4 regions of the Nonomuraea sp. NPDC005501 genome follow, and region 1 is predicted to be linked to each of the others. Evidence: riboswitches for the same ligand, from Rfam matches in the RefSeq annotation. Region 1 holds a riboswitch; each other region holds the start of a gene.
The links. Region 1 has a riboswitch for cyclic di-AMP ahead of ABZS51_RS20895 (CHAP domain-containing protein). Riboswitches for the same ligand answer to the same signal wherever they lie in the genome.
Positions count from the first base shown of each region.

Region 2: linked by a shared signal. The riboswitch ahead of ABZS51_RS08040 (NlpC/P60 family protein) and the one ahead of ABZS51_RS20895 (CHAP domain-containing protein) in region 1 are both predicted to bind cyclic di-AMP.
Region 3: linked by a shared signal. The riboswitch ahead of ABZS51_RS29765 (C40 family peptidase) and the one ahead of ABZS51_RS20895 (CHAP domain-containing protein) in region 1 are both predicted to bind cyclic di-AMP.
Region 4: linked by a shared signal. The riboswitch ahead of ABZS51_RS41130 (hypothetical protein) and the one ahead of ABZS51_RS20895 (CHAP domain-containing protein) in region 1 are both predicted to bind cyclic di-AMP.

Region 1 is NZ_JBEXDT010000041.1:25,889-33,380, forward strand. Features, by position in the region: gene ABZS51_RS20875 (GH1 family beta-glucosidase) at 1-1,129, opposite strand, end outside; gene ABZS51_RS20880 (carbohydrate ABC transporter permease) at 1,126-1,962, opposite strand; gene ABZS51_RS20885 (sugar ABC transporter permease) at 1,959-2,915, opposite strand; gene ABZS51_RS20890 (ABC transporter substrate-binding protein) at 2,995-4,326, opposite strand; gene ABZS51_RS20895 (CHAP domain-containing protein) at 4,706-5,404, opposite strand; cyclic di-AMP (ydaO/yuaA leader) riboswitch at 5,418-5,557, opposite strand; gene ABZS51_RS20900 (Gfo/Idh/MocA family oxidoreductase) at 5,676-6,629, opposite strand; gene ABZS51_RS20905 (aldo/keto reductase) at 6,650-7,465, opposite strand.
Region 2 is NZ_JBEXDT010000009.1:104,668-112,159, forward strand. Features, by position in the region: gene ABZS51_RS08015 (ATP-dependent Clp protease ATP-binding subunit) at 1-596, opposite strand, end outside; gene ABZS51_RS08020 (Lsr2 family protein) at 1,388-1,720, opposite strand; gene ABZS51_RS08025 (RDD family protein) at 2,244-2,726, opposite strand; gene ABZS51_RS08030 (RDD family protein) at 2,838-4,157, opposite strand; gene ABZS51_RS08035 (amino-acid N-acetyltransferase) at 4,252-4,812, opposite strand; cyclic di-AMP (ydaO/yuaA leader) riboswitch at 5,079-5,233, shown strand; gene ABZS51_RS08040 (NlpC/P60 family protein) at 5,239-6,279, shown strand; gene ABZS51_RS08045 (LuxR C-terminal-related transcriptional regulator) at 6,295-6,507, opposite strand; gene lysX (bifunctional lysylphosphatidylglycerol synthetase/lysine--tRNA ligase LysX) at 6,847-7,492, opposite strand, start outside.
Region 3 is NZ_JBEXDT010000073.1:1,636-9,127, forward strand. Features, by position in the region: gene ABZS51_RS29755 (M48 family metallopeptidase) at 1-59, opposite strand, end outside; gene ABZS51_RS29760 (hypothetical protein) at 69-899, opposite strand; gene ABZS51_RS29765 (C40 family peptidase) at 992-1,405, opposite strand; cyclic di-AMP (ydaO/yuaA leader) riboswitch at 1,593-1,749, opposite strand; gene ABZS51_RS29770 (NlpC/P60 family protein) at 2,200-3,174, opposite strand; gene ABZS51_RS29775 (NYN domain-containing protein) at 3,368-4,690, opposite strand; gene ABZS51_RS29780 (phosphotransferase family protein) at 4,832-6,028, shown strand; gene ABZS51_RS29785 (response regulator transcription factor) at 6,081-6,749, opposite strand; gene ABZS51_RS29790 (histidine kinase) at 6,880-7,492, opposite strand, start outside.
Region 4 is NZ_JBEXDT010000164.1:659-8,150, reverse strand. Features, by position in the region: gene ABZS51_RS41135 (FAD-dependent oxidoreductase) at 1-911, opposite strand, end outside; gene ABZS51_RS41130 (hypothetical protein) at 1,089-2,051, opposite strand; cyclic di-AMP (ydaO/yuaA leader) riboswitch at 2,056-2,191, opposite strand; gene galT (galactose-1-phosphate uridylyltransferase) at 2,259-3,338, opposite strand; gene ABZS51_RS41120 (DeoR/GlpR family DNA-binding transcription regulator) at 3,341-4,114, opposite strand; gene ABZS51_RS41115 (TrpB-like pyridoxal phosphate-dependent enzyme) at 4,391-5,701, opposite strand; gene ABZS51_RS41110 (uridine kinase) at 5,783-6,412, opposite strand; gene ABZS51_RS41105 (GNAT family N-acetyltransferase) at 6,505-7,047, shown strand; partial or broken gene ABZS51_RS41100 (MFS transporter) at 7,074-7,492, opposite strand, start outside.

The DNA.
Region 1 (7,492 bases):
CGAACGCGGCGCCGTTCTCGGAGACCACCAGCGGGATCGCCGGGTAGTCGCGCGCCACCCGCTGCAGCACCTCCAGCAGGCCGCTGTCGTCGATCTCCCAGCCCATCGCGGTGACCGGCCGCCCGCCGTTGACGAACGACACGTGCTCGCTGCCGACCCATGGCGAGCCCGTCTCGGTCGGCGCCGCCGCCGCCGACGCCTTGCCGCCTCCGGCTCCCGAAACGGTGAAGCGGCTGTAGTAGTTGACGAGCAGCAGGTCGATGGGGGCCTTGATGGTCTCCATGTCGCCGTCGGCGATGAAGCCGGTGTCCATGCCGAGGTCGGCCAGGACGTCCTCGGGGTAGCGGCCGAGGAGCAGCGCGTCCAGGAAGAACCGGTTCTGCAGCCCGTCGATCCGCCGTGCCGCGTCCAGGTCGGCGTCACTGTCGCCGGCCGGCGTCACCGCGTACAGGTTGACGCAGCCGCCGACCCTGCTGCCCCGCATGGCCTGGACGGCCAGCCCGTGGGCGAGGTTGAGGTGGTGGGCGGCCCTGATGGCGTTGGCCGGCTCGCGGCGGCCCGGGGCGTGCTCGCCCGAGGCGTAGCCGAGGAAGGCGGCGCACCACGGCTCGTTGACCGTGCTGAAGGTGTGCACGTGGTCCTTGAGCGCGTCGTGGACGCACTGGGCGTACTCGGCGAACCGGTAGGCGGTGTCCCGGTTGGGCCAGCCGCCCGCGTCCTCCAGCGCCTGCGGCAGGTCCCAGTGGTACAGGGTCAGCCACGGGTCGATGCCGTTCGCGCGCAGCTCGTCGGCGAGCCGCTTGTAGAAGTCGAGGCCCTTGTGGTTGAACCGCCCGGAGCCCTCCGGCTGGATGCGCGGCCACGACACGGAGAACCGGTAGGCGCTCAGGCCCAGGTCCGCCATGACGGCGACGTCGTCCTTGTACCGGTTGTAGTGGTCGATGGCCACGTCCGCGTGGTGGCCGCCGACCACCCGGCCGGGCTGCTTGGTGAAGGTGTCCCAGATGGAGACGCCGCGGCCGTCGGCCGTCACCGCGCCCTCGATCTGGTACGCCGAGGTGGCCGCCCCCCACGCGAATCCCGGGGGGAACCGCAGGTCGGAGCTCGTCTGCTCCTCTTGAGTCGTCACGCCTTGACCGCACCTTCCATCAGGCCGCCGACGATCTGCCGGCCGAACAGCACGAAAACCACGAAGAGAGGGAGGACGGAGGCGGCGGTGCCGGTGAACAGCATCACGTAGTCCGTGCCGTGGGCGGAGTTGAGCGCCGCGATCGAGGTCTGAACCACCGGGTTGTCCGGGTTCAGCACGATGAGCGGCCACATGAACTCGTTCCAGGTCTGCATGAACACCAGCAGGGCCAGCACCGCCATCCCGGGCCGCAGCGCGGGCAGGACGACCCGGCCGTAGATGCCCAGGGTGGTCGCCCCGTCGACGCGGGCGGCCTCGACCAGCTCGTCGGGCACCGCCTGGGAGGTGTACTGGGTCATCATGAACACGCCGAACCCGTTGACGAGGAACGGCAGGATGACCGACTGGAGCTGGCCGGTCCAGCCGAGCTTGACCATCATGTCGTACAGCGGCACCACGCCCATCTGCTGGAGCGGCACCATCATGGTGACCAGGATCAGCCCGAGCAGGACCTTGGAGCCGGGGAAGCGGAGCTTGGCGAACGCGAAGCCGGCCAGCGTCGAGATGAGCACCACCGACACGGTCACGGTGACGGCCACGATGGCGGAGTTGACCAGGCCGGTGATGAAGTTGGCGTCCTCGGTCGACAGCAGCCGCTGGACGTTCTCGCCGAGGTGGCCGCCGGGCAGCAGCGGCGGCGGCGTCTCCACGGCGTCGTCGTTGGTGCGCGTCGCCATGATGAACATGTAGTAGATCGGGAACGCGGACAGCAGCAGCGCGAAGCCCAGCACCACCTTGGTCATGAGGCCCGCGTCCCAGAGGCGGTTGTTCACTTGCCTCCTCCGATGCGCCGGGTGAACCAGTAGTTGACCATCGTCCCGAGCAGGATCAGCACGAACAGCAGCCAGGCCGCCGCCGAGGCGTAGCCCATCTCGAAGTCGCGGAAGGCGGACTTGACGATGAACATGGCCACCGTCTGGTACTGGCCGGTGGTGCCGCCCGTCATCATCGGGTTGCCCTCGAACATGACCGGCTCGGTGAAAAGCGTCAGCCCGCCGATCGTCGAGATGAACACGACGAACACCATCGTCGGCCGCAGCATCGGCACCGTGATCCGCCAGAACTGCGTGCGGGCCGACGCCCCGTCGATGGAGGCGGCCTCGTACAGGTCGCGCGGGATCGTCTGCATCGCGGCGAGCAGGATGATCGCGTTGTAGCCCGTCCAGCGCCAGTCGACCATCGTGGCGATCGCGATCCAGGAGGACCACTTCTCGTTCTGCCAGATGATCGGTTCGACGCCGAACCAGGACAGGATCCAGTTGAAGACCCCGTAGTCGCGGCTGTAGAGCTGGCTGAAGATCACGGCCACGGCGACCACCGAGGTGATGAGCGGCAGCAGCACGCCGAGGCGCAGCAGCAGCCGGCCGCGCAGCCTCTTGTTGAGGGCGTTGGCCAGCAGCAGCGCCAGCACGAGCTGCGGCACGGTGGCCAGCACGAACATGCCGAGCGTGTTGACGACGGCGTTCCAGAAGGCGGCGTCGGTGATCAGCTCGCCGTAGTTGGCCAGGCCCTTGAACTCGGTGTCGCCGGCCAGCTCCCAGTCGTGCAGCGAGACCCAGAGCGTGTAGCCGAGGGGGAAGATGCCGAAGACGGCGAACAGCAGGTAGTAGGGCGACACCAGTACATACGGCGTGCCCTTGAGGTCGAAGCGGGCCATCCGCCGGGAGGGGGCCGACCGCCTGCCCGGCGCCCGCCGGGAAGGCGGCGGCGCGAGTTGGATAGTCATGGAAGCCTTTCGAGCCGGGGCGGGGAGGGGTGGCGCCCGCAGAGGGGAAGGGGCGCCACCCGGTCCTGGGGGACGGGGGTCAGCCCGCCGCCTTCACACCCGCCTCGACGAACTTCGACCAGGCCTCGTCGTACTTGATCGCGCCCTGGTCCATGCCCTCGATGACCTTCTCGACCGCGGTCTTCACCTGGGCGTGCTTCTCACCGAAGAACACCGGCTGGAGGTTCTTCACCGACTCGCTGAAGATCTGGCCGGTCGGCGCGTCGTTGAAGTAGGCGTTCTTCAGGCCCGCCACCTCCGGGTCCTGCTGCGCGGGCAGCGAGCTCGGGAACGCCCCGGCCTCCTTGAAGGCCGCGATGTGGCCCTCCTTGCCGGTGAGGTAGTTCACGACCTCGGCGGCTTCCTTGGGGTGCTTGCTCTGCTTGGGCACCGCGAGCCAGGAGCCGCCCCAGTTGCCCGTGCCGCCCGGCACGGCCGCGACGTCCCAGTTGCCCTTGTTGGACTCGCCGGCCTTGCCCTCGATCACGCCGAGCATCCACGACGGGCAGCCCATGGTGGCGAAGCCGCCGCCCTTGATGGCCTTGTCCCACGCCGGGCTCCACGCCTGCAGCTTGGCGGTCATGCCCGCCTTGCTGAAGGTGGTCACCCAGTCGAACGAGGTCTTGACGGCCGGGTTGGACTCGATGACGAGCTTGTTGCTCTTGTCGAAGTAGGAGAGGTTGCCGTTCTTCGGCGCCTCCTGGAAGAGGATCACGTTGTAGATCGTGTTGGGGCCGTCCATGAACTTCGCGCCCGTCTTGGCGGCCTCGAACTTCTTGCCGGTCTCCAGGAACGCGTTCCAGTCCGGCCAGAGCTTGCCGACCTCCTCGCGGTCGGTGGGCAGGCCGGCCTTCTTGAACAGGTCCTTGCGGTAGCACATGGTCATGCCGCCCATGTCCGTGCCCAGCGCGAACAGCTTGCCGTCCGCGTTGAGGCCCGCTTCCCACTTGGCCGCCGGGAAGTCCGCCTTGCGGCTGTCCAGGCCGTACTGGCCGAGGTCGGTGAAGAACTGCGGACGGGCCGCCATGAGGCCCATCGCGCCCTCGTCGATGCCGACCACGTCTCCGGCGCCTGCCCCCGCCTGGAGACGCTGGAGCAGCTGCGGCAGGTACACGTCCTCGAACCGGTCGGTGAGGTTCGTGTACTTGATCTGGATGTTCGGGTGCTCGGCGTTCCACTTCTTGACGGCCTCGTCGTAGCCGAAGTTCTCGCCGCCGCCGAAGGTGTGCACGTTGATCGTGACCGGCTCGGCCGCCGCGCTGCTCTGCGAGCCCGCCGGGGTGGTGCCGCCACCGCCGCTGCTGCACGCCGCGATGGCCAGCAGGGCCGTCATCGCGGCTCCGGTCATGACCAAGCGCTTGTGGTTCTTCATTCGGAACCCCTCTGGGTGGTGAATGTGGGAGGTGCATCGCGGCGATGAGGCCGCGATGGGAAGGTCTTGGGAGCGCTCCCACAAAGAGTGCCCTCATGGCGTGGGGGTCGTCAACGGCCCGAAACGCAACCGTTACCTCGGGCCGTATTTGTCGCTGTGAAAGAGGATTTAGGGGTCCAAACGGCGCGAAAAGGTCGCTGGGAGCGCTCCCATACCATCCGTCCCGTTAACGCCACACGAACGGACAACCCGCTGTGGGACCGGGCGGGACGGTCAGGCGTACGGGGGGATCTTCCCGGAACGCGAGCGAGCGCGCGCCGGGGGAAGGCGCGCGCTCGCTCCCTCTGGGGAGAGGTGGGGGAGTGGTCGGGGGACCGGGTCAGCCGGCGTAGTTCGGGTAGCCGTAGCCGACGACCTGGGAGGTCGGCCGGACGCGCTGCTCGACGCGGCCGTTGCCGGTGTTGCCCTCGATCGTGGAGATCGTGCCGTCGCCGTTGTCCTTGACGACGAACCCGACGTGGTTGATGTCGTCCAGGTCCTTGCTGCCGCTCCAGGAGAAGAAGACGACGGCGCCGGGCTTGGCCGTGCTGCCCCAGCGGTGGTTCTGGGCGAACCAGCGGGCGTGGGCCACGGTGTAGGCGTCCCAGCCGACCTGCGGGCGGGCGCCGGTCTGCTCGCCGACCCAGGAGACGAACATCGAGCACCACGCGGCGTTGAGGTAGGCCTGCGGCGAGCCGCCGTCACGCTTGACGGTCTCCAGCGCGCGCTGCGACTTCGCGTACCACTGCTGGAACTTGGTGCCGCCGCCGTAGGCGTTCTCGGAGGTGCCGACCTGGGCGCGGGCCACGTCGAGGACCTTCTGCGCGGTCACGTTGACCCGGCCGTACTGGGAGCCGGACACGGCCTGCTTGTTGACGGTCTGGCTGACGGACGAGTTGGAGGCCGGCCCCACGTGCTCGGGGGTGTCCGCGTTGGCCGGCACGACGGCGCCGAAGGCGGCCGAGGCGATGATGGTCGCGCCGAGGGTGGCGCGGATCGTTCCGGGCGTGAGGGCACGGATGAGACGGTGCTTGGCCATCGAGAAGGGATGCTCCTTGCTTCCATGCCGCTTACCGGGTTAGCTGACGGGTTCGGGCGTGGAAGCTGCCCTACGGCACAGGGGAGTGCCGATTCACCCCAAGAGAAGTGGGTCCCCGGTTCCGCGCTCAGGCGGATTCAGCGGTCACAGGGGGGTCCTGTGATGATCTGTGCGACTGGCCGGCAACGAACGGGCAAACCGGACGTAAGCCGACGAACAGGATTTAAGGTAATACATCCGGCAAGAGGATTACAAGTGGATAAATGCCCAGCTAGGAGAGCTGAGATCGTGCATCCTCCAGAAGCCCCGCCATGGCAAGGCTTTCGTCCAGTGGCATGATCTCGCTTTCGGTCCGTCCCTCGGCCAGGGCATCCCGTACCTCGCGCAGCTCCCCCGCGTATCCGTTGTCGGCCGGGTCGAGGTCGTGCACCTCCGTCGCCATCGACGCTCCGCTGAGCACGACGCGGTTCGGGGCCCAGAACGGCGCCTGGATCTCGGCCCGCATCCCCGTGCCCACCACGTGGGCGCTGTTGGGGAACGAGGCGAGCAGCGAGGCCTCCACCAGCGCCCGCCTCCCGCCGGGGTAGACGAGCACGCCGCCCGCCTCCGCGTCCACGCCGGACGGCGCCAGGCAACCCGTCATCCGCACCTCCGACGGCGCCCCGAGCAGCAGCTGGGCCAGCCCGAACGGGTAGATCCCCAGGTCCAGCAGGGCCCCGCCGCCCAGCTCCGGAGCCCACAGCCGGTGGGCCGGGTCGAACGGCAAAGCGAAGCCAAAACTGGCCTGCACCGAGCGGATCTCGCCGAAGCGCGGGTCGGCGGCCACCCGCCGGATGAGCGGGTTGAACCGCATCCACATCGCTTCCATCAGGAAGACCCCGGCCTCGCGGGCCAGGCGCACCATGCGCTGGGCGTCGGCGAGCGAGGCGGCCAGCGGCTTCTCGCACAGCACGGCCTTGCCCGCCGCGATGGCCGCCTCGGCCACCGCCAGGTGCTGGGCGTGGGGCGTGGCCACGTACACGGCGTCGACGGCCGGGTCGGCGCACAGCTCCGCGTAGGAGCCGTACGCCGACTCGGCGCCGAGCTCCGCGGCCAGCGCGGCGGCGCGGCCCAGATCACGCGAGCCGACGGCCGCCACCCGCATGCCGGTCTCCGCGGCGATGACCGCGCCCACGGTCCGTGCGATGCCGCCTGTCGCCGCGATGCCCCATGCGAGATCCCTCATGGCGAGGGATCATAGCTTTTTTACCCAAATGTGGCGGGATCGGGCCCAAGGCGGCGATTGGCGTTGAGTGCCCCGATAGCCGCCAGGTCCTCGTCGTCCAGGACGAAGTCGAACACGTCGATGTTCTCCCGGATGCGGGACGGCGTGACCGACTTGGGGATCGTCACGTTGCCGAGCTGGATGTGCCAGCGCAGCACGACCTGCGCCGGGGTGCGCCCGTGCTTGGCGGCCAGCGTCTGGAACACCGGCTCCTCCAGCAGGCCCCGGCCCTGGCCGAGCGGGCTCCACGCCTCGGTGAGGATGCCGTTGGCCTCGTGGAAGGCCCGCAGCTCGTGCTGCTGGAGCCACGGGTGCAGCTCGATCTGGTTGATCGACGGCGTGATCCCGGTCTCGTCCATGAGCCGGGTGAGCGCCTCCACCGTGAAGTTGGACACACCGATGGCCCGGGCCCGCCCGTCACGGTGCGCCTTCTCCAGCGCCCGCCAGGCGCCCACGTAGGCGTCCTGCTTCGGCGCGGGCCAGTGGATGAGATAGAGGTCGACGTGGTCCAGGCCGAGCCGCGCCAGGCTCTCGTCCAGGGCCCGCTCGGCGCGGTGGTGGTCGTCGTTCCACAGCTTCGTGGTGACGAACACCTCCTGGCGCGGCAGACCGGAGGCGCGCACCGCCCGGCCCACGCCCTCCTCGTTGCCGTAGATCCTGGCGGTGTCGACGTGCCGGTAACCGGCCTCCAGAGCGGTCGTCACGGCCCGCTCGGCCTCGTCGGCGGGTACTTGCCAGACGCCGAACCCGAGCTGGGGGATCGAGACGCCGTCACTGGTGAGATTGAGCGAGTTCATGGCCTCCATTGTTCACGCGGCGTTCCC
Region 2 (7,492 bases), on a different contig from region 1:
ACCTGCATGACCCGCTCGATCTCCTTCTCACGGCCGATGACCGGATCCAGCTTGCCCTCGCGGGCGGCCTGGGTCAGGTTGCGGCCGAACTGGTCGAGCACCAGGGAGGTCGACGGGGCCGACTCCTGCGGGCCGCCCGCGGCGGCCGGCTCCTTGCCCTGGTAGCCGTGGAGCAACTGGATGACCTGCTGCCTGACACGGTTGAGATCGGCTCCAAGCTTGACCAGCACCTGAGCCGCCACACCCTCACCCTCGCGGATGAGCCCGAGCAGGATGTGCTCGGTGCCGATGTAGTTGTGGCCCAGCTGCAGAGCCTCACGGAGCGACAGCTCAAGAACCTTCTTGGCCCGCGGGGTGAACGGAATGTGCCCCGACGGAGCCGACTGGCCCTGGCCGATGATCTCCTCGACCTGCTGGCGCACTCCTTCAAGGCTGATGCCCAGGCTCTCCAGAGCCTTGGCGGCTACGCCTTCTCCTTCGTGGATCAAACCAAGAAGAATGTGCTCAGTGCCGATGTAGTTGTGGTTGAGCATCCTGGCTTCTTCTTGCGCCAGGACGACAACCCGCCTCGCTCGGTCGGTGAACCTCTCGAACATCTCGTCGCTCCTCACAGAGCGGTCAGTCAGGCCGGTTTAGTCCGGTCCCGTCATCCCGCATGCTAGCCCTGGCTCGGCGAACCGTGCCCACTGCCGCTGACACGCTCTATAGCAGAGACGTTCCCCGAGAGCAGGGCGTTCACCCTCTATCCAACTACCGTTCGGGGGTGACATGTTCCCGATACGCCGCAAGCGAACGATGTTTAGGGGACTCGGGGAAGCGACTCCAATTCGCCGCTCCTGCAGGGGATGGATCCGCGCGGACGGTCGTCCGATCACCTTGTCATCGGACGACGCCGGACGCCGTGTGGTAACCGGCCCGGGAGTGGCCGTCGCCCGCACATGACGTGAGCCGTGTCCGAAACCCCTGCGTCAACATCCTACGTGCCGCGTCAAAGGCCCGCCAATCGTTCATGAACAGGCCTGCCGGCGGTGAAATCCATGGTCTGGTCAGCCCGGTTACCGAGGGCCGGAAGACCGCCCGCCGGGCCTGTCACCAGGCGGCCGGGCGGGCGGGCGGGATTTGCGCGGGAGGACGGCCCGGGCGGATGGGACGGGCCACGGCGAAGAAACAGCGTCCGGAGAGCGCCCGGGCAAAAGGGCTTACGCCGGCGGCATTCGGCGACGGGAAGGAGAACGGGGGTCAGGCCCCAAATACCGGCTCACCCGGCGATACCAAGATCCATAAGGGCGCGGGGCGTCCAGTATTTGAGAAGCACAGAAATGATCATGCGCTTATGGCGTTCGCCGGGGTCCTGGGCGAGCGCCATAAGCGCATGGTCCGCGGTCGCTCAGTGGGCCCGCTCGTACTGCTCGACGACGGTGGAGGCGATACGGCCACGCTCACTGACCGGCAGGCCATGAGCCTTCGCCCACTGACGGATCTCCGAGCTCTTCTCGCGGCTCATCGCCCGCTGGCCGCCGCGCCCGCGCCGCCGCGTCGACACGGCGCCTGACCGGCGAGCGTGCTGAACGAAAGGCGAGAGGGCGTCCCGGAGCTTCTTGGCGTTCAGGTCGCTGAGGTCAATCTCATAGGAGGAGCCGTCAATGGCGAAGCTGACCGTCTCATTGGCCTCGCCCCCATCGAGGTCATCGATGAGAATCTCCTGGATCTGCTTGGCCATCTACGCAATCCTTTCCCGGAGCATTGTTTCATTCGCTGGCCCAAACATATACCCGGAAAGGCGCTAAGACAATTCAGAGGTGCGGAGATTCGGCTGACTAGCCGCTCAGTGTGGATCAGTTGCCGTTCTCGGCCTCATCCGGCCGGTTTGACCTGCGCCCGGCCGCCTCCGACCGCACCAACTTCACGACGCCAAAGATGAAGGCGCCGCCGACCACCACCGGGGGGATGAGCGCCGACAATACGTCTGTAACGGCTTGCATTCGTCCTCGCCTCCACAGCGGACGGGGGTTTCAGGGGGCTCCCTTTATGCACCACGGGCGCGGGGAGCATGAGCGGGCCTCATGCCGCTCCAGGTCTCAGGCATCCGCTCACGACCATAGCGGTACGCGAGCGCTCCACGCCTGACAGGGCCACCGACATCGGGCCGCCCTGGTTGCCCCATAGCCTAATGCCAGTCTCTCCAGGCTCCTTACCGGATCAAGGAAAATTTTGCTGAATGGCATCGCCGCAGGTACGAACCCTCAACGAAGATCTTTGACGACGAACGTTCCGGCCGGCCGGTCATGCGGCCCACGCTGCAGTGGCTTGTCGATCAAGATGATCATCCCCACGGCGAACACGTAGATTCCGCCCAGCAGATTGACCAGCGGAATACCCATCAGCATGACCGGGCCGGGATACACCAGGGCGCGTTTCAGCAGTGCGGCCCGTGGAAGGTCGCGCGGCGTCACCCGAATCTTCATGATCGCCTTGCCGAACGTCCGGCCGGCGCCGGAAAGAGCCACCCACTCATAGGCGGTATATCCCAGCCCGGCCAGGAACCAGGCCGCCACCCCGGGCAGGCGGCCGGCCGTCGCCTCGGACACGCCGACAGTCCGGAAGGCAGCCCATAGGACGATGAACAGAATGTAATAGAACACCCCGAACACGAGGCCCTCAATGAGGCGCGCGGCAAGCCGTTCCCACCATTCAGCGGGCGTCCCGCCCGGCCGCGCACCCGCCATAACCCACCTCGGCGCCGAACTCGTGGCCTCATATTGCCACGGCCCGGTCCCTCACGTACCCGGGTACAAAACAGAGGCCGGCACGGAGCCGGCCTCTGCTGTGGTTCGCGATTACTTGATCTTGACCACCACGGTGCCGGCCACCTTGTCGGCGAACGTCTGCTGCAGCGGCTTGTCCCAGAGTTGCGACGCGCCGTTCACGGCCACCAGAAGCCAGCCGATGAACGCCGAGATCGAGATCGGGAGGATGGCGGCGATGCAACCGCCCCACGTCACGGCGGCCCGCTTGAGCGCGACGTCGGTGGGCACGCCGGCCTGCGGCACGGGGCCGCCGACAGGAGCGATCTTGATGCCCATGGCCATCTTGCCAAGGGTCTGCCCCCTCATCTTGGTCATGAGGAATTCGTAGCCGACGTACAGGGCGGTCAGGATGATGGCGATCAGGGCACCGACCACCGCCGCGCTGAACACGCCGGACGTCGAGCCGGTCGACCAGTCGTAGGTGGCCAGGAAGATCGCCGTGAAGATGCCCGAGACGATCAGGCTCACCACGATGAAGATCACCCCGTCGATGAGCCGGGCCACCAGCCGCTGCCACCACTCGGCGAGCGGCGCCGGGGCGCCCGGAGGCTGCACGCCCACCGGCTGGCCGTAGGGCTGGCCGTATCCCGGCTGGCCGTAGCCGGGCTGGCCGTACTGCTGCCCCGGACCGTAGCCCTGCTGCGGCTGGCCGTACCCGGGCTCACCGTAACCGGGCTGGCCGTAGCCCTGCTGACCGTAGCCCTGCTGGGGCTGGCCGTAGCCGGGCTGCGACTGACCCTGGGCCCCGTAGCCCTGCTGGGGCTGGCCGTAGCCGGGCTGGGAGGGCGGCTGCTGCCCGTACTGCTGCTGGCCTGGCTGGCCGTAGCCCTGCTGCTGGTAGCCCTGCTGCGGCGGGGGCGCGTAGCCGGGCTGGCCGTACTGCTGGCCCGAGGGCGGCTGCTGGCCGTACTGCTGCTGCCCGTAGTCGGGTTGGGAGGGCTGCTGCTGGCCGTACTGCGGCTGGCCGGGCTGCCCATAGCCCTGCTGCGGCTGGCCGTAGCCCTGCTGGGGCTGGCCGTAGCCGGGCTGCGACTGACCCTGGGGCCCGTAGCCCTGCTGGGGCTGACCGTAGCCCGGCTGGGACTGGCCCTGCTGCCCGTAGCCCGGCTGGCCGTACTGCGGCTGGCCGGGCTGGCCGGGCTGGCCGTAGCCCTGCTGGGGCTGGCCGTAGCCCTGCTGGGGCTGGCCGTAGCCGGGCTGACCGTAGTCCTCGGCGCGGTAACCCACCACCGTCGCGTCGGGGTCGGCCTCACCGTGGGGACGGTTCGGAGTGTGTTGTCCGTACTCGGGATTCCCGGCAGCGTTCTCGCCGGATTCGTCCTGTGGATACGGCGGCTGTCCGGTGCTCACCGTGTCACCTCGCTTCGAGAGTGCATGTAGCACATGTCAGGACACATGCCTGTGCTGCCCAACGTATCGACATAGGTATCAACAATCACCTTTCTCAGCGGTCAAGGTCGGCGTCACCGGATGTCAGATGGAGCAGCATGCGGGTGTTGCCCAGGGTGTTGGGCTTGACGTGCTCAAGGTCGAGGAACTCCGCCACACCCTCGTCGTACGAGGCCAGCAGCTCGGCGTAGACCTCCGGGGAGACCGGGGTGCCCTGGATCGGGCGGAACCCGTGGCGGGCGAAGAAGTCGACCTCGAACGTCAGGCAGAACACCCGGCTGAGCCCTAGATCCACCGCCGTGCGGGTCAGCGCGGCGACGATCCGGTGGCCGATGCCCAGCCCGCGGAAGGCGGGGTCCACGGCGACGGTCCGGATCTCGGCCAGATCCTCCCAGAGCACATGGAGGGCGCCACAGCCGACGACCTGGCCGCCGCGCTCGGCGACCCAGAACTCCTGCACGTCCTCGTACAGGGTGACCGTGGCCTTCTCCAGAAGGCGAGGACCGGCACCGGCGTAGGTGTCGACCAGGCGCCTGATCGTCCTGACATCCGACGTGCGGGCGCGGCGCACCACGATCTCGGTGTCAGGCACGGTGACTTCGGCGACCTGTTCCATGGGCATCCAGAGTACAGATCCCATTACGGCTCGTACCAAAATCCGCTCCGCCTACGGCATCCGACATGTCACTACCGTGCGCTCCCTGCGGGCAACGTACTGCTCAAGGCATGGCAAAGTAGACATAAAGTCGGACCGGCATCGGGTGACGCGTCGTCCACTCGTGACCCTTCGGTAGCGATACCTCTACAGAGTTGGCAGTTCTGGTTGAGCACGAACCCGAGGTGCACTAATGTCCAGCGACGATGTCACCCGCGCGACCCCCGCGCGGAGACGCGCCCAATCCCCGCAGGGGAGCCGGGGACCCGCCGGTGGCGAGCTCTCAGTGCCACCACATGGGGTGAATCCGAGCATCACGCTCGGTAGGGCTGCTCCGGCCCGAACCCGTCAGCTAACCCGGTAGGCGTCGAAGAGAGGAGCTGGTCGGTGAAGCGCACGCGCCGTCGCGGAAGGACGAGAGCGGGCCTGGATGCCCGCCCTCCGAAACAGGCGCTCCTGCGCCGTTTCGCCGTCCTGAGCGCCGCCGTCGTGGCGCTGGCGTTCGCGTTCCCGCCCGGGTCCGCCGCCGCCGACCCCGAGCCCTCCCTGAAGGAGCTGTCCAAGCGGGTCGAGGCGATGCACACCGAGATCGAGACGCTCAGCGAGCAGTACAACGGCTCGCGGGAGAAGCTCAAGACCGCCCGCAAGACCGCCGAGCAGGCCAGGAAGGTCCTGGCGACCAGCCAGGCCGACCTCGACGCCAAGCGCGCCAAGACGAGGCTGCTGGCCCAGCAGGAGTACATGACCGGCGGCTTCAGCCGCGCCATCGCCCTGATGGACGACGGCGACCCCGGCGCGTTCCTCAACCGGGCCGCCACCACCTACGCGCTGGCCCAGGAGGCCGGCGACGAGGTCAACCAGGTCGTCAAGGCCATGGAGACGGCCAAGCGGGCCCAGTCCGAGGCGAAGGCCCACATCGACGAGGTGGAGAAGCTCGTCACCGACCTCGACACGAAGCGCGACAAGATCGTGAAGCTGGTCGCCAAGGTGGAGAGCAACCTGTTCAGGCGGGCGATCGGCGAGGCGGGCCGCCCGGGCACGCCGGCCGTCCGCGTCGCCCTGCCGATCTCGGGCGCCGGCAAGGCCGCCGAGGCGGCCCGGTGGGCGCTCACACAGCAGCTCAAGCCGTACGTCTGGGGTGCCGAGGGGCCGAGCTCGTACGACTGCTCCGGCCTCGTCATGGCCGCCTACCAGCGGGTCGGCATCTCGCTGCCGCACTACACCGGCAGCCAGTGGACCGCCGGCCGGCACATCTCCAGGGACGAGCTGCGCCCCGGCGACCTGGTCTTCTTCTACGGCGACCTGCACCACGTCGGCATCTACATCGGCGGCAACATGATGGTCCACGCGCCGCGCACGGGTGACGTCGTCAGGGTGGCGTCGCTGGCCAACCGGCCGTTCGTGGGCGCCGTCCGCGTCGCCGACTGAATCTCGACGGGCCGCTCAGATGAGCTGGCGGCGGGCGGCCCAGGCGACTGCCTCGATGGCCGTGGCGACCCCGATGCGGTCGCAGATGCCGCGCAGCCGGCGGCGCACGGTGCGCCCGCTGATGTCGAGGCGCCTGCCCACCCGATCGACGGTGACTCCCCTGGCAAGCTCCGCCAGCAAGGCTAGATCGGCGTGGCTAAGCTCAACCTGATCGGTGAGCACATCCATCGGGAGCCCTCCCCCCAACAGCAGTCTCGGAGTCGTCGTCGGCCCGTGCAAAGCTGTTCGCTCCGCAGACGTTAAACGCATACGGGAAAGGCCGTCAAGCGCGATATCCGTGGCACTTGACGGCCGTCATTGACTTGATCCGTCGTATGTGGGGGACTCGGCGAGTGTCGGCACTTCGGGGCACGCTGCGCGATCACAGCGGCCCTTACAGGCCCTCACCGGGAATCCTGACGCGGGCGCCCACCGGCGCATTTAGTCCGGCACGATCCCGCAATTGCGCATGACCCGTTCTCAGGGCCCTTCGCCGTGCCGCCACGGGTGCGGCGGCACGGCCGGGGCTCAGTGGGCCGGCTTGACGAGCGGGAAGAGGATCGTCTCGCGGATGTTCTTGCCGGTGAACGCCATGATCATCCGGTCGATGCCGGCGCCCATGCCGCCGGTGGGCGGCATCGCGTACTCCAGAGCCTGCAGGAAGTCCTCGTCGAGCTGCATGGCCTCCGGGTCGCCGCCCGCCGCCAGCAGCGACTGCTCGACCAGACGCCGGCGCTGCTCGACCGGGTCGATGAGCTCGGAGTAGGCGGTGCCCAGCTCCGTGCCGAACCCGATGAGGTCCCACTTCTCCGTCAGCAGCGGGTTGTCGCGGTGCTGGCGGGTCAGCGGCGAGGTCTCCAGCGGGTAGTCCATGACGAACGTCGGCTGGATGAGCGTGTGCTCCACGAGCGCCTCGAACAGCTCCTGGACCAGCTTGCCGGGGCCCCACTTGGGGTCGTGGTGGACGTCGTGCTTGTCCGCCAGGTCGCGCAGGTGCTCGATCGGCGTCTCGGTGGTGATCTCCTCGCCCACCGCCTCCGACACGGTGCCGTACAGCGTGACGCGCGGCCACTCGGGGATGCCCAGGTCCACCTCGACGCCGTCGTGCACGACCACCGAGGTGCCCAGCGCCGCGACCACGGCCTTCTGGTACATCCGCTGGGTCAGGTCGGCC
Region 3 (7,492 bases), on a different contig from region 1:
TCTGTGCCGGGCGCGTCCGCTCCGCGGGCCGCGTCCCCCACCTGGCCGTCGTTCGTCACATGATCCCCCTACGCCAGCTTCTCACGCACGTACGCGCGCCACCCCGCCGTCAGCCGCGCGGCCGGGAGTCCGGCGGCGGTCAGCGCGCGGGCGGCGCCCCGCGTCCTGGCATCACGGTAGAGCCTCACCAGCGTGTCCTCCCCACGCCGCTCGGCGACGTACCGGCAGGCGAGCCACGCCTCCTGGTAGACCGCCGCCAGCCGGGCCGAGCCGGGCGCGAAATCGCCGGGCTCGGGCAGCCGGCGCGGCGGCCGCGACGCCCGGACCTCCGCGGCCAGCTCGGCGGCGGCCACAGGCACGCTCAGGCCGGCGTCGCGGTAGGCGACGTAGTCGGCGAATCCCTCGTACAGCCACGGCGGCAGCCCGCCGGTGCCGGCGGCGACGTGGGTGAGCTCGTGGGTGAGCACGACGTCGCGGCCGGTGGGGGTGAGGCGGTCGAACGTGCCGGGGACCACGACGACGCGGCTTCCGTCGGCCACGGCGGCCAGCCCCTCGACGTCCGCCACGCCGGCCAGGCGCGCGGCCTCGGCGGCGGAGGCGGGCACGAGCACGAGGGGCCGCACGGACACGCTGAGAACGCCGGAGACGCGCTCCGCCGCGGTGTCGGCCCGGCGCGCGAGATCCTGGAGCAGGCTCGGATCGGCCCGGTGTCCCAGCACGAGTGATCGGGCGCCCCGTGCCGCCCGCGTCTCGCCGGGCCACGGCTCGCCCCCTGTCCCGCCGAGCCCGACGGCACGATCCGCCTGAGCAGGCTCACGGGCCGGCGAGGACGCGGCGGCCAGCGCGAGCAGGGGCGCCACCCCCGCCAGCACGGCTCGACGACTCACCCGGGCGGACACGCTGTCCGATCGTACCCGGCCACCCGCCCGCTGTTCGTTCCCGAACGCGCGAAGACCCCGTCCCCAACCCGGGACGGGGTCTTCGTGCGTGCTCACAGGCCGGGACGTACCGCCCCCACGAACGACGACTTGCGCCATCCGCTGATCTTCTCGACGCGTACCGTCAGACCTGTCCGCGGCGAATGGACCATCTTGCCGTGGCCGACGTACATGCCCACGTGACCGAGCCCCCGGAAGAACATCAGGTCACCCGGCTGGAGGTTCTTCCAGGAGACCTTCTTCTTGATGCGTGCGTACTGGCTGTTCGTCACGCGGGGAATGCTCACGCCGGCCTTCTTCCAGGCGTACTGGACCAGTCCGGAGCAGTCGAACGCGCCAGGGCCGGTGCCGCCGTAACGGTACGGGTCACCGATCTGCGCCTTGGCGACGGCGACGGCCGCATGGGCCTTCGCCTGCTGCCGGACGGCCTTGGAGGCCTTCGCCGTCTTGCCGGCCGCCGTCTTCACGGACGCGGCGGCTGTGCCCGCCGAAACCGTGGAAAGACTGGCCGTGGTGCTCGTCGTCCCTGCCGCCTGGGCCGCCGGAGCATGGAGGACCAGACCTCCGGCCGTCACGGTCATGGTGAGAGCGACGCCGCTCAGGGCGATTCGGGACAGACGGGGGTTGTGCGAGTGGGTAGACAGGATTTCTCCTTGGATCTTCCACGAACGCCTACCGGGTTAGCTGACGGATTCGGGCCTGGAAGTCGCCCTACGGCGCGTTACGCGCCGATTCACCCCTGATCCCGCTCGGGATCGCTGGGTCCCCGGCTCCGTGCCTCCTGGCTGCACGGACTCGGCAGGCCACCACCGCAACAAGTACGGATATTTACGGCGGCGACCGATGGATTGCTATCTCGTCCACATCGGTGGGACCGATGTTGGTTCGCGGCGCCATGGCTTGTTCGCCGCGACGCCAGAAGTTACGCCGAGATGTCATGAAACGGCAAAGCGTGGGTCAAGCTGTAAAGATCGCCATAAGGTGTCAGTAAAGGGACGACTCCCAGCTAGCCACCATGATTCGTTACGCAAATGTGACTCTGCTCACACTTGACGAATCAGGCGCCTGTCAGGACTCTTTCGTCACATTTGTCAGGTTTGTCCCCGGCAGGACGGCAGGCCACGTGACCATGACCGGTCACGGACCGCTTCAGTTCTTCACTTGCGTTCCCGTCACGAGACGCGCGCACGGCCGCTACACTGCCTCGCCACAGCGAGGCAGTGTCTTCGGTTCAGAGTGAGAGGATGCGCCGCGTGGCGCGCTACGGGCGGATGGCGCCGACGAGGGCGCCGCCGTACGAGGAGAGGGTGGCGACCTTGACGACGTCGCCCGTCTGCGGCGCGTGAACGATCTGGCCGTTGCCCGCGTAGATGCTCACGTGGCCGAGTCCCGAGCTGAAGATGAGGTCCCCGGGCTGCAGCGCGTTCAGCGCCACCCTGCGCGAGGCGCCCCACGCCCACTGCTGCCAGGTGGTGCGCGGCAGCGAGACGCCGGCCGCGCGCCACGACGCCTGCGTCAGCCCCGAGCAGTCCCAGCCGCCGGGGCCCGTGCCGCCGAACACGTACGGCTTGCCCACCTGCGAGTACGCGAACCGGAGCACGGCCGCCGCGTTGCCCGAGGCCGCGCCGGTGTACTTGATGCCGGTGCTGTTCGGGTCGCCCACCCGGTAGGCGCCGAGCCGGTCGAGCAGCTTCTTCTGCTGGGCGATGAGCTTGAGGACCTCGGCGCGCTCCTTGCGGACCGCGTCGCGCTCCTTGTCGGCGGCGGCCAGGGCCTCCTCGGCCTTGTCACGCTCGGCCTTGAGGCCGCGGTTCTCCCGGTCGAAGGCGGTGAGCTTGTCAGCGCGCTCCCGGGTCACCTGGTCGGCCAGGGCGAGGCCGCCCAGGGTGTTCATGGGATCGTCGGAGCCGATCACGCCGGGCATGGAGGTGACGTCGCGGCCCAGCTTGTAGCTGTTGACGGCCATCGAGATCACCTGCTCGCGCAGGTCGGCCACGGTCGCGAGCTTGCGCTTGTAGCTGTCGTTGAGCTCGGTGTAGGCGGACTGGGCCTTCTTGTGGTTCTCGGTCGCCGTGTTGTAGCGGTCGACGACCTTGTCGGCCTTGTCGTTGAGCTTGGCGAGCTTCGCCTTGGCCTGCTTGATCGTGGGCTTCGGCGCGGCCTGGGCTCCACCTGTCGGCGAAAGCAGCAACCCGATCGCGAGACACGCGACCATCGGCACCCGGCCCAAACTCACAGCGTCGCCTCCAAGGGATCATACCTGGGGCGAAATAGTACAGAAGTTAAGGTGTTGATCTCACCTAAACGCCAGATTCCTTATACCGTCGCTTTGCCGTCCAGCCGCTACGTCCGGATCGCGCCCTGCTCAAGTCCGGCCCGCGGTCTACGCGCAGCCCAGCCCTCGGTCTACGCGCAGCCCAGCTCGCGGTTTACGCGCGGCCCAGCCTGCGGAGCAGCAGTGCCGACGGTACGGGGCGGGCGCCCATCCTGCGGACGGATTCGGCCACCTCGCGGTCGGAGGACACCACGGCGATGGCCCGGCCGGGCGGCTCGGCGCGGACGAGCTGGCGGATGAGGTCGTCGGCGATCTCCCCCGGCGCGCTGAACAGCACGCGCACCCCGCGCGGCGCCACCACCTGGACCGGCGCGTTCAGCTCGGCCCCGTCGAAGACCACGGTCACCTCGACGCGGGTCTGCGCGACGAGCCCGCCGAGCCCGGTCATGAGCCGGTTGCGCTGGTCGGCCAGCGTGAGGGTGCCGTAGCCGGCCTTGGTCACGTTGTAGCCGTCGATGATCAGGTGGACCTGGGGCAGCGCGAGGAGCTGGTCGAGGAGCTGCGGGTCGTCGTCGGCCAGCGCGCGGGCCGGCACTCCGCGCACGCTGGGACGCTCGCCGGTGACGGCCGCCACCGAGTCGGCGGGCCTGCTGATCATGGTGGGCAGGGCCAGCTCCCTGCGCAGCCCGGCGGAGGCGTCCTGGAGGGCGTCGAGCAGCACCCGGATGCGGGCGTCCTCGATGCTGCGGCCCTCGCGGGCGGCCCGGCGCGAGGCTTCGAGCTGTTTCTCGGCGTCGGCCAGCCGCTCGCGCAACCGCCGCAGCTCGGCCTCGCCCGCGCTGCCCGCCGCCGAGGCCGTCGACCGCGCCTCCTCGGCGAGCTGCTCCATCTCCTCGGCGCGCCGCTGCGCCTCCCTGGACTTCTCCCGGGCCTCATGGAGGCGGCGGCGCAGGTCGGAGTTCTCCGTGCGGGCGGCCTTGAGCTGCTCGCGCAGCCGGTCGGTCTCCTCCTTGGCGGCGCTCTTCTGGGCGGCGAGCTGCTCGCGCAGCCGGGACACGACCTCCTCGCGCTCGGACCCCTCGGCGGCCACGGCGGACCGTTCGAGGTCGGCGCGGGCGGCCTCGACCATGTCGGCCCAGCCGGGCGGGCGGGTGAGGTAGGCGGCGGCCGCCACGAGCACGGGGTCGGCGGCGGGCGGCACGTGGCCGTCCACCAGCGAGGCGGCCAGCTCCGGCCAGCCCGCCGCGACCGACTCGGCGACCAGCTCGCGGAACTCCTTGTCGTTCTCCAGCTGCGCGGCGATCGGGGCGCTGCCCAGGCGGGCGCGCTTGCGCGGGTCGAACTTGGCGATGCCCCGCAACGGGGCCGGCACGGACGCAGCGGGCATCGAGCCGAGGACCTGGGCTGCCAGGTCGACGACGTTCAGCCGCACCGGCTCGGGAAGCGGGCGAGACAGGCCTTCACCCGCTGAGCTCATCCCACTGTCCCTTCGTGACATGCCCTTTCAGACAAGGGTACGGCTGCCCCGTACCTGACCGTAACGCTCGCCCCACGTGGACAAGCGCTTGCTAGGGGTATACCACTGGGGCGGGACCGGAACTCACCCGAGGAGGCCGCCGTGACGGAGGAGATGCGGACGTCCACCCGTGACCTGGGCCGGCTCCGCGACCGGATGGCGTCCTGGCTGGCCGGCCGCACCGGCGGCCCGGTGGACGTGTCGGAGCTCTCGCGGCCCGCGGCCAACGGCATGTCCAGCGAGACGGTCTTCTTCACCGCCTCCTGGCCGGGCCGGCGGCACGCACGGTGCGTGGCCCGGCTGGCGCCGGCGGCCGAGGCGGTACCCGTCTTCCCCCGTTATGACCTGGGGGCCCAGTTCGAGGTGATGCGGCTGGCCCGGGACCGGGCCGGGATCCCGGCGCCGAGGGCGCTGTGGTTCGAGCCGGACCCGGCGCCGCTGGGCACGCCGTTCTTCGTCATGGAGCGGGAGGACGGGGACGTGCCGCCGGACGTCATGCCGTACACGTTCGAGGGCTGGCTGCTCGACGCGCCACCAGGACGGCGGCGCGTCCTGCAGGACGCGACGGTACGGCTCCTCGCCGCGCTGCACGACGCGCCGTTCACCCGCGAGGACCTCTCGGTCCTGTCCCCCACCGGCGTACGGCCCTCACGCGCGGACGAGCGGCCCTCGTACGGCGACGAGCGGGCCCTGGGCGGCGGAGAGCGGCCCTCGTACGGCGGGGAGGGCTTCGCCGGCGACGAGGGGGGAGGCGGCGTGCGGGGCGGCGGGCTGCGGGCGCACGTGGACGCGCAGCGCGCCTACTACGCGTGGGCGCACGGTGACCACCCGATCCCGCTGCTGGAGCGCGCCTTCGGCTGGCTGGAGGCGCACTGGCCCGACGACCCGGGCCCCGACGTCCTCACCTGGGGCGACGCCCGCATCGGGAACGTGATGTACCGGGACTTCCGGCCGGTCGCCGTGCTCGACTGGGAGATGGCCGCCGTGGGGCCGCGCGAGCTGGACCTGGCCTGGATGATCTTCCTGCACCGGTTCTTCCAGGACCTCACGGAGGCGATCGGCCTGCCGGGGCTGCCGGACTTCATGCGCGGGGACGACGTGTGCCGCACGTACCAGGCACTGACGGGTCACACGCCGGCGAACATGGACTTCCACCTGACGTACGCGGCGCTCAGGCACGGGGTGATCATGGCCCGGGTGTGGCGACGCCGCGTCCACTTCGGCGAGCAGCCCATGCCGGACGACCCGGACGACCTGGTCATGCACCGCAGCACACTGGAACGCATGCTGGAAGCCTGACCCACCCTGGACGGCCGGCCCCGCACCACTCCCCAGGCGCGGTCACGTCCCGCTACCCGCGCCGGTGCTCCCCCGACCCGGCGTCGTGGACCAGCAGGGCGATCTGCACCCGGTTGTTGAGCCCCAGCTTGGTGAGGATGCGCGAGACGTGCGCCTTGACCGTGGCGACGCTCATGTACAGGTCGGCCCCGATCTCGGCGTTGGACCGGCCCTGACCGACGGCCGTCGCCACCTCCCCCTCGCGCTCGCTCAACCGGTCGAGCAGCGCCCGGGCCCGCCCCGCGCGGCTCTCGGCGCCTCCGCCCGACACGTGGGTGATGAGCTGCCGGGTCACCGCCGGCGACAGGATCGGCTCCCCCGCCGACACCTTCCGGATCGCCCCGACCAGCTCGGCGGGCGCGATGTCCTTCAGCAGGAATCCCGCCGCCCCGGCCCGCAACGCCCGCAGCACCTGGGCGTCGGCGTGGAACGTCGTCAGGACCACGACCTCGGGCGGCTCCCTGGTGGCGCGCAGCGCCTCGGTGGCGGCGAGGCCGTCGACGTCCGGCATACGGATGTCCATGAGGACCACGTCGGGACGGTGCTCGGCGACCAGAGGCGGTACCTGGGACCCGTCACCGGCCTCGCCGACGATGCGGATGTCGTCCGCGCCGCCGAGGATCATCGCCAGCCCCGCCCGGACGAGCGGATCGTCGTCCACGATGAGCACCTTGATCGTCATGGCGTCCATCATGACCGGCCCCCGCCACCGGTCCGGACGCCCACCACGGCCACCGATTCCACCCTCACACCAGCCCCTTCCTCCCTCACGGCCGCAATCCACAGCTCGTCGTCACGATCCCGGACGACGGTCACGACGCCCACGGCAGCCACGCGTGCAGGCGGAAGTCGCCCCCCGCCACCGACCCGAACTCCAGTCGGCCACCCGCCAGCCCGACCCGCTCGGTGAGCCCGATGAGCCCCGCTCCCGCTCCCGGGAGGCGCGGGCTCTGCCGGGCCCACACCGCGTTGCGCGCCTCGACCGTCACTCCGTCGCCGGGCCGCCCTGCGACGGTCACGCCCACCGGCGCGCCGCCCGCGTGCTTGCGCGCGTTGGTGAGCGCCTCCTGGACGACCCGGTAGACGGTACGGCCGAGCGCGTCCGGCACCGCGGCGTCTCCCCCGCCGGCGGCCCGGGCCGCGTCCCCGTCGAACCCGTTCATCGTGAAGGACACCTTCATGCCCGCCTGCCGGCACTCCTCGACCAGGGAACGCAGGTCGGCCAGCGTGGGCTGGGGCGGGAGAGGCACGGGACCGTTCTCGTCGCCGGAGGAGGACGGGTGGCGCAGCACGCCGATCACCTCGCGCAGATCCTGGAGCGCCTGGTGGGCGCTGTCGCGGATGGCGCCGGCGGCCCGGGAGATCTCCTCGGGCGGCGCGCCGGGCCGGAACTCCAGCGCGCCCGCGTGCAGGCTCAGCATGGAG
Region 4 (7,492 bases), on a different contig from region 1:
CGGCGAAGCACGGCGTCGGCGGCGTGCGGGCCCAGCTGGACGGCGGACTGGCAGCCCATCCGGTAAGCGAGGCCCGAGGGCGAGGCCGCATCCCCGGCGGCGACGATGCGGTCGTCGTCGATGCTGGTCAGGGTCTCGTCGGTGAGGAGGCGGCCCGTCTCGTCGGTGCTGAGGCCGCTGCGGGCGGCCAGGTCGGGAACGCCGAAGCCGGCGGCCCAGATGGTCAGGTGGCCGCGCACCTCGCGGCCGTCGGCGAGGCGGACGGCGCCGGCCGTCACGGACGCCGCCTTGGTGCCGGGGCCTTCGAGGACGGTCACGCCCAGGGCCGCCAGCCGCTTGGCGACGAAGCGGCGGCCGTTCGGGTGGAGGTAGAGGCCGAGCTGTCCTCCGCAGACGAGGCTGACGGTGCGGCCCGCCTCGGCGAGCTCGGCCGCGATCTCGATACCGGTGGCGCCGCCGCCCACGACCGTCAGCGCCGCGGTGGCGGGCGCGGCGGCCACGGCCTGGCGCAGCCGCTCGGCCTCCTCCAGGGTGGCGATCTGGTAGGCGAACCTGTCCGCGCCGGGCACCTCAGGCACGCCGCTGCGGCTGCCCACCGCGTAGATCAGGTGGTCGTACCCGACCGTGCCGCCGCCGGCCAGCGAGACGGTGCGCGCCTCCCGGTCGATCGCGGTCGCGGTGTCGACCACGAGCTTGACGCGTTCGCTCAGGACGTCCTCGTAGTCGACGACCGCGTCGTCGGACCCCGCCACCAGCTGGTGCAGGCGCACGCGCTCGACGAAGGCCGGGCGCGGGTTGACGAGGGTCACGGCCACGTCGTCGCGGCGGGTCAGGCGGTTGGCCGCGAGGACTCCGGCGTATCCGCCGCCGATCACGATGACTTCCGTCCGGCCGCCGGTGTGCTCGGTCATGGTCTCTGCTCCGTTCGCTCGGGTTTCGCGCACAAGGCGTCGGACGGAGGGAACCTGTGACAGGGTGTGGCGCGGATCACATCCGATAGTGGGTCGCGGAGCTGATCGAGCTCGCTGTGCGGGTGGCGGCGGGCGCCGGTGGTGAGCCGACCGGCGGTCCCGCGGCCCGACCCTCGTTCAGTTCATCGAGATGTGGACGTGGTCGAAGTGGTTCTCGGTGATGCTGCCGCGGTCCGACATGGCGCTCCATCCGGAGCCCTGGTTGATGCGCTGCCGCCAGATCACGTACTTCACCCCCAGCTTCGCCTTGTTCGCCAACGCCCAGGCCGCGAGGCGGTCGCCGAGGGCCTGGTTGGCGGCGCTGGGCATGGTGCCGCCCGAACTCATCATGAAGTCGCACGCCCGGCCCAGCGGGTGCTCGCCGCTCGACCCCGAGCGGAAGCAGCCGACCGTGAACGGCAGCGAGAAGTTCTTCTGGACCAGCGCGCGCATCGCCTGGGTGCGCGGGGTGATGTTGTCGGTGCCCGACGGCAGCTCGGGCGCCCAGGTGCCGTCGGAGCGGCGGCCGGTGCTGACCGGCACGAGATCCTTGAGCTTCTTCTCGATGTCGTCGATGACGTCCTGGGCCTCGTCGCGCCGCTTGGCGACGTCCGCCGTCTCGGCGCTGATCCTGGTGGCCAGGGCGGCGGCCTCGTCGGCCGCCCGCTTCTTCTCGTCGCGGGCCTTGGCGACGCCCGCCACGACCGTCTGCTGGTCGCGGGTCATCTGCTCCAGGACGGCCGCGCCGGCGGCGCTGTTGGGAAGCATGAAGCCGAGGACGGCCGGGTCGCCGTTCTGGTAGCGCAGCTGCGCGATCTCGGTGACCCGGCGCTCGGCCGTGGCGACCGCCTGCTCGGCGGCGGCGAGCCGCTTGCCGGCTGTGCCGGCAGCCTGCTGGGCCTTGGCCAGCTCGACCCGCTTGAGGTTGTAGCTCTCGATGAGCTTGTCGACCTTGCCGTTCAGTTTCTTCAGCTCGGCGCGCAGCTCGGATTCGCTGGGTTTGGGGGCGGCGGTCGCGGTGGCCGCGCCGAAGCCGGCGGTGGCGATCACGACGCCGATGACGAAGTTGATGGCAAGGCGCGTGGGGGACGCGGACGCCACGGAGTATTCCTCTCCCTCTGCCGGCCGGGTTAGCTGACGGGTTCGGGATGGGAGGTCCCTACCACCGAAGTGGATTCACCCCAGATGCGGTGGGTCCCCGGCTCCCGAGCGACGCGCCCGGGATTAGGCGTGTACCAGCTGTTACGGCCGGTACCGAAGGGATACTAGTAGTAAAGCGGAGGCCATGCGACTCCAATCAGAGATCAATCAGTGATCAACCTGTGATCGGAGCAGCCGGGCCGCCTCCTCGGGGAGCACGTCGTTGACGAACGCGCCCATCGCCGACTCCGACCCCGCCAAATACTTCAGCTTCCCGGGCGCCCGCCTGATGCTGAACAGCTCCAGGTGCAGGTACCCCAGCTCCCGGTCCTGCCGTACCGGGGCCTGGTGCCAGGCCGAGACGTACGGCATGGCGACGCCGAACATCCCGTCCAGGGCCCGCAGCACCGAGGTGTAGAGCGGCGCGAACGCGGCGCGCTCCTCCTCCGACAGCGCGGCGAGGTCGGGGACCTGCCGGTGCGGATAGACGTGCACCTCGAACGGCCACCGGGCCGCGGCCGGGACGAAGGCCGTCCACAGCTCGTTGGCGGCCACGACCCGGGTCCCGGCGGCGCGCTCGCCCGCCAGCACGTCCGCGAACAGGTTGCCCCCCTGCCGGGCCGCGTGCCGCGCGGCCGCGCCGAGCTGGAGCTTCGTGCGCGGCGTGACGTACGGGTAGGCGTAGATCTGCCCGTGCGGGTGGGTCAGCGTGATGCCGATCTCCTCGCCCCGGTTCTCGAAGCAGAAGACCTGCTCGACGCCGTCGATCGCGGACAGCTCGGCCGTACGGTCGGCCCAGGCCTCCATCACCAGCTCGACCTGCGCGTCGGACAGGCGGGAGAACGAGGAGGAGTGCTCCGAGGTGAAGCACACCACCTCGCACCGTCCCACCCCCGGACGAACCTCACTCAGACCCCCCACATCCTGATAAGTCCCGAGATTCATGGAGAAGGAGGGGAAACGGTTCTCGAAGACCACCACGTCATAGTCGCGCGCCGGGATCTCCGAGGCCCGCGTGTCCGTCGACGGGCACAGCGGGCACTCGTCCGCCGGAGGCATGAAGGTGCGCGTCTGCCGGTGCCCCGCGACCGCGATCCACTCCTCGGTCAGCGGGTCGTAACGCAGCTCGGAGGCCACCGGTCGCGGATCGAGCGGCCGGCGGTCGATCGCGCCGCGGTCGGCGTCGTCGCTCCGGTCGAAGTAGATCAGCTCCCGGCCGTCGGCCAGATGGGTGATGGTGCGCTTCACGGCTACCCCTCAGCGATGATCAGTTGTCCGGCCCGTTCGGCCAGCTCGGTGCGTGCGTCCTCGGGCAGCCCCGCGTCGGTGATGACGACGTCGGCCTCGGCCAGCTCGGCGATCGTGCTGATGCCGATCGTGTTCCACTTCGTGTGGTCCGCCGAAACCACCAGCCGGTGCGCCGCGGCCACCAGCTCCCTGTCGGTCTCCGCCTCCAGCAGGTTCGGCGTGGTGAACCCGGCCCGCACGCTCATGCCGTGCACCCCGAGGAACAGCGTGTCCACGTGCAGCCGGCGGATCGCGGCCACCGCCACCGGGCCCACCAGCGCGTCGGAAGGAGTGCGGACGCCCCCGGTCAGCACGACCGTGCGGTCGGGGCGCGGGTTGCGGTGGAAGACGTCGGCGACGGGCACGGAGTTCGTGATGACCGTCAGCTCGGGCACGCCCGTCAGATGGTGGGCCAGCGACCACGTCGTGGTGCCGGCCGACAGCGCGACCGCGGTGCCCGGCCGTACGAGCTCGGCGGCGGCACGCGCGATGGCCTCCTTCTCGTGCTGCTGCCGGGCCGACTTGGCGGTGAAGCCAGGCTCCTCCGTGGACCCCTGGTCCAGCGCCGTCGCGCCGCCGTGGACCTTGGCCAGCAGGCCGCGCTCGGCGAGGACCTCCAGGTCGCGGCGGATCGTCATGTCGGAGACGCCGAGCTCGCGCACGAGGTCCGCCACCCGGACGCCGCCGCTGCTGCGCACGCGCTCGAGGATGGTCTGTTGTCGCTGCTGTGCCAGCAAGCCCGCGCTCCTTCCAACAGATTCCACCAAATTATGACATGCCAGTGTTGGGGAATGTTGACCGGTCTCACCCTTGTGCCGGAAGCGCCGGCGGGAGACGTTGGAGACGCACGTCACACCAGGGCTCGTCGCTTTCACAGGGAGGCCGGTATGGCCAGGCGCAGTCGCCAGGGCAAGGCCCGCAGGAAGAAGAAGGCCAACCACGGCAAGCGTCCCACGGCGCGCTGACGCCCGCCCGGCCGGCGGGACCGCGGCGACCGGGACGGCGCGGTCGGCTCAGCCGGGCAGGTGGGCGAGGGCCTCGTCGATGCGTTTCTGCGGAAGCGCGAAGTCCTCCATCGCCCCCGACAGGTAACGGTCGTACGCGGCCAGGTCGAAGTGGCCGTGACCGCACAGCGCCGTCAGGATCACCTTCTCCTCGCCGCTCTCCTTGCAGCGCAGCGCCTCGGCGATCGTCTCGGCCAGCGCGTGCGTCGGCTCGGGCGCGGGCAGGATCCCCTCGGTACGGGCGAAGCGGACACCGGCCTCGAAGCACTCGCTCTGCGACTTGCTGACCGCCTCGAACATCCCCAGCTCGTACATGTGCGACAGCAGCGGCGACATGCCGTGATAGCGCAGGCCACCGGCGTGGATCGGGTCCGGCACGAAGTCGTGGCCCAGGGTGTGCATCTTCAGCAGCGGCGTGAACCCTGCCGTGTCGCCGTAGTCGTAGGCGTACACACCTCTGGTCAACGATGGGCACGCGGCCGGCTCGACGGCCCTGATCACCGGGTCGATCCGGCCGGCCAGCTTCTCGCGCAGGAACGGGAAGACGAGCCCCGCGAAGTTGGAGCCGCCGCCGGTGCAGCCGATGATCACGTCGGGCGTCTCCTCCATCTGCTGGAGCGCCTCCTCGCCGATCACGGTCTGGTGCAGCAGCACATGGTTCAGCACCGAGCCGAGCGCGTACCGGACGTCATCGCCGGAGCCGGCCACCTCGACCGCCTCGCTGATCGCGATGCCCAGGCTGCCGGACGAGCCGGGCGTCTCGGCCAGCACCCTGGCCCCGGCCTTGGTCACGGGCGACGGGCTGGCGTGCACCGTCGCGCCGTACACCTGCATGAGCGAGCGCCGGTACGGCTTCTGGTCGTAGGAGGCCCGCACCATCCAGACCTCGCACTCCAGCCCGAACTGCGCGCACGCGAACGCCAGCGCGCTGCCCCACTGCCCGGCGCCGGTCTCGGTGGTGAGCTTCCGCACGCCTTCGCGGGCGTTGTAGTACGCCTGCGGCACGGAGGTGTTCGGCTTGTGCGACCCGGCGGGGGAGCCGCCCTCGTACTTGTAGTAGATCCGGGCCGGGGTGCCGAGCGCCTGCTCCAGCCGGCGCGCCCGCAGCAGCGGCGTCGGCCGCCACAGCCGGTAGACGTCCAGCACCTCCCGCGGGACGGCGACGAACCGCTCGCCGCTCACCTCCTGGCCGATCAGCTCCATCGGGAACAGCGGCGCGAGGTCGCCCGGGCCCACGGGCTGCCGGGTCGCCGGGTGCAACGGCGGAGGCGGGGGCGCCGGCAGGTCCGGGACGATGTTGTACCAGTGGCTAGGGATCACCGTTCCAGTCTGCGCCGGTCCCGCCCATCTCACCAGGTCACGCGCCGGATCACCTGGAGCTCCTTCAGCCGCGTCCACGGTTCAGCCGGGGTCCTCGATCGCCGGCCGTCCGGGTCTGTCCACCCGTACGACGACGTCGGCGCTCGCCCGGGGCCGCGCCTCGCGCTCGTAACGGGCATAGGCGGGCAGCCGCCAGCGCTCGTCCTCGCCGGTGCCGCGCGCCAGCGCCGCCTCCGACAGCCACAGATGCACGCTCAGCTCCGCCGGCAGCCCCCGCCCCAGGAGCAACGTCCCGTCGAGCAGCAGCACCCCTCCCACGGGCAGGTCCTCGTACGGCAGGCGGTAGGCCCGGTCCGCGCCGCTGTCCCACAGCGCCGGCAGCACCTTGCCGGTCCCGCCGGGCTCCAACGGCCCGAGCACCTCACGGACCAGCGCCCCGGTGTCGAGCCAGTCGTCGTAGAACACGTCCGGATCGGTACGGCCGTACTCCAGCCGCAGCGACGCGGGCCGCAGGAAGTCGCCGGCGGACACCCGCACCACCGCCCGCCCGCGGACCCTGAGCGGCGCGACGAGGGCGTCGGCCAGCCGCCCCGGCTCGCCCGGCGGCGCACCGTCGAGCAGCACCCGCACCCGCCGGTCACGGGGAAGGGCGTCGATCCGCCCGGCCAGCTCCTCCGCCAGCGCTTCCGGCGAGATCGGTCGCACACGCATCGCCCCGAGCCTACGCGACCTTCCTTCGCCCCACCGGCGGCTGCCCGCGCCCGCCTCGCCGTCCTGTCGGTGCCGTCCGCCAGGGTGTGACCATGACGCACGAGGCCGTACCCGAGTTCCTGGACATCACCGGCCCGGACCAGCTACCCCCCGCGCTGCGCCACGAGCTGATCGAGTGCTGGGTCACGGTAACCAACGCCGGAGGCGCGGCCGGGTTCCCGTTCCCGCCCGTCACCTTCGACCAGGTGGCGCCCGTGGCCGACCGGATCATCGCCGGTCTCGACCCGCACCGCGGCCGACTCCTCGTGGCCCTCCTCGGCGGAACACTCGCTGGCTGGCTGCACGTACGCAGGGACGCCGAACCGCTGACCTCCCACTGGGGCACGGTCCACCACGTCCAGACGCACACCGCGTTCCGCGGCAGGGGCCTCGGCGCCGCCCTGATGCACCGTGTGCGCCGCCTGGCCCGCGAAGAGATGGGACTCGAACAGCTCCACCTCGCCGCCCGAGGCGGCACGGGCCTGGAGGACTTCTACGCGCGCCTGGGATGGAAGGAGATCGGCCGCTGGCCCGGCGCGCTCCGCCTCGCACCCGGCGACGACCGGGACGAGATCCTCATGGTGCTCACCCTCTGACCGGCACGCCGCCCAGTGAGGCGATCTCAGGCGGCCACCGTGTCGTCGAAGCCCATGGCCTCATCACGAACCGGACGCTCGGGCTTGCCGGGCAGCCAGGCCAGGGCCATGACGACGCCGAGGAGACCGAGGCCACCGCTGGTCGCCAGGACGAGGTCCAGACCGTGGACGAAGGCGGAGCGGACCGTGTCTTCCAAGGTCGCCGAGCCGGTGGATCGTGCGGCGGCCAGCCCGGCGAAGACGCTCTCGCGTGCCTGCTCCGGCACCGCGGCCCGGTAGGCGGAGGTGAGGATCGACCCCAGCACCGCCGCGCCGAAACTGCCGCCCAGGGTGCGGATGGACTGATTCACCGCGGCGCCGACGCCGGCGGTGCCGGGTGACAGAGTGCCCAGCGCCGCGTCCATCGCCGTGGGCAGGACACAGCCGAGCCCGAGTCCGTACATGG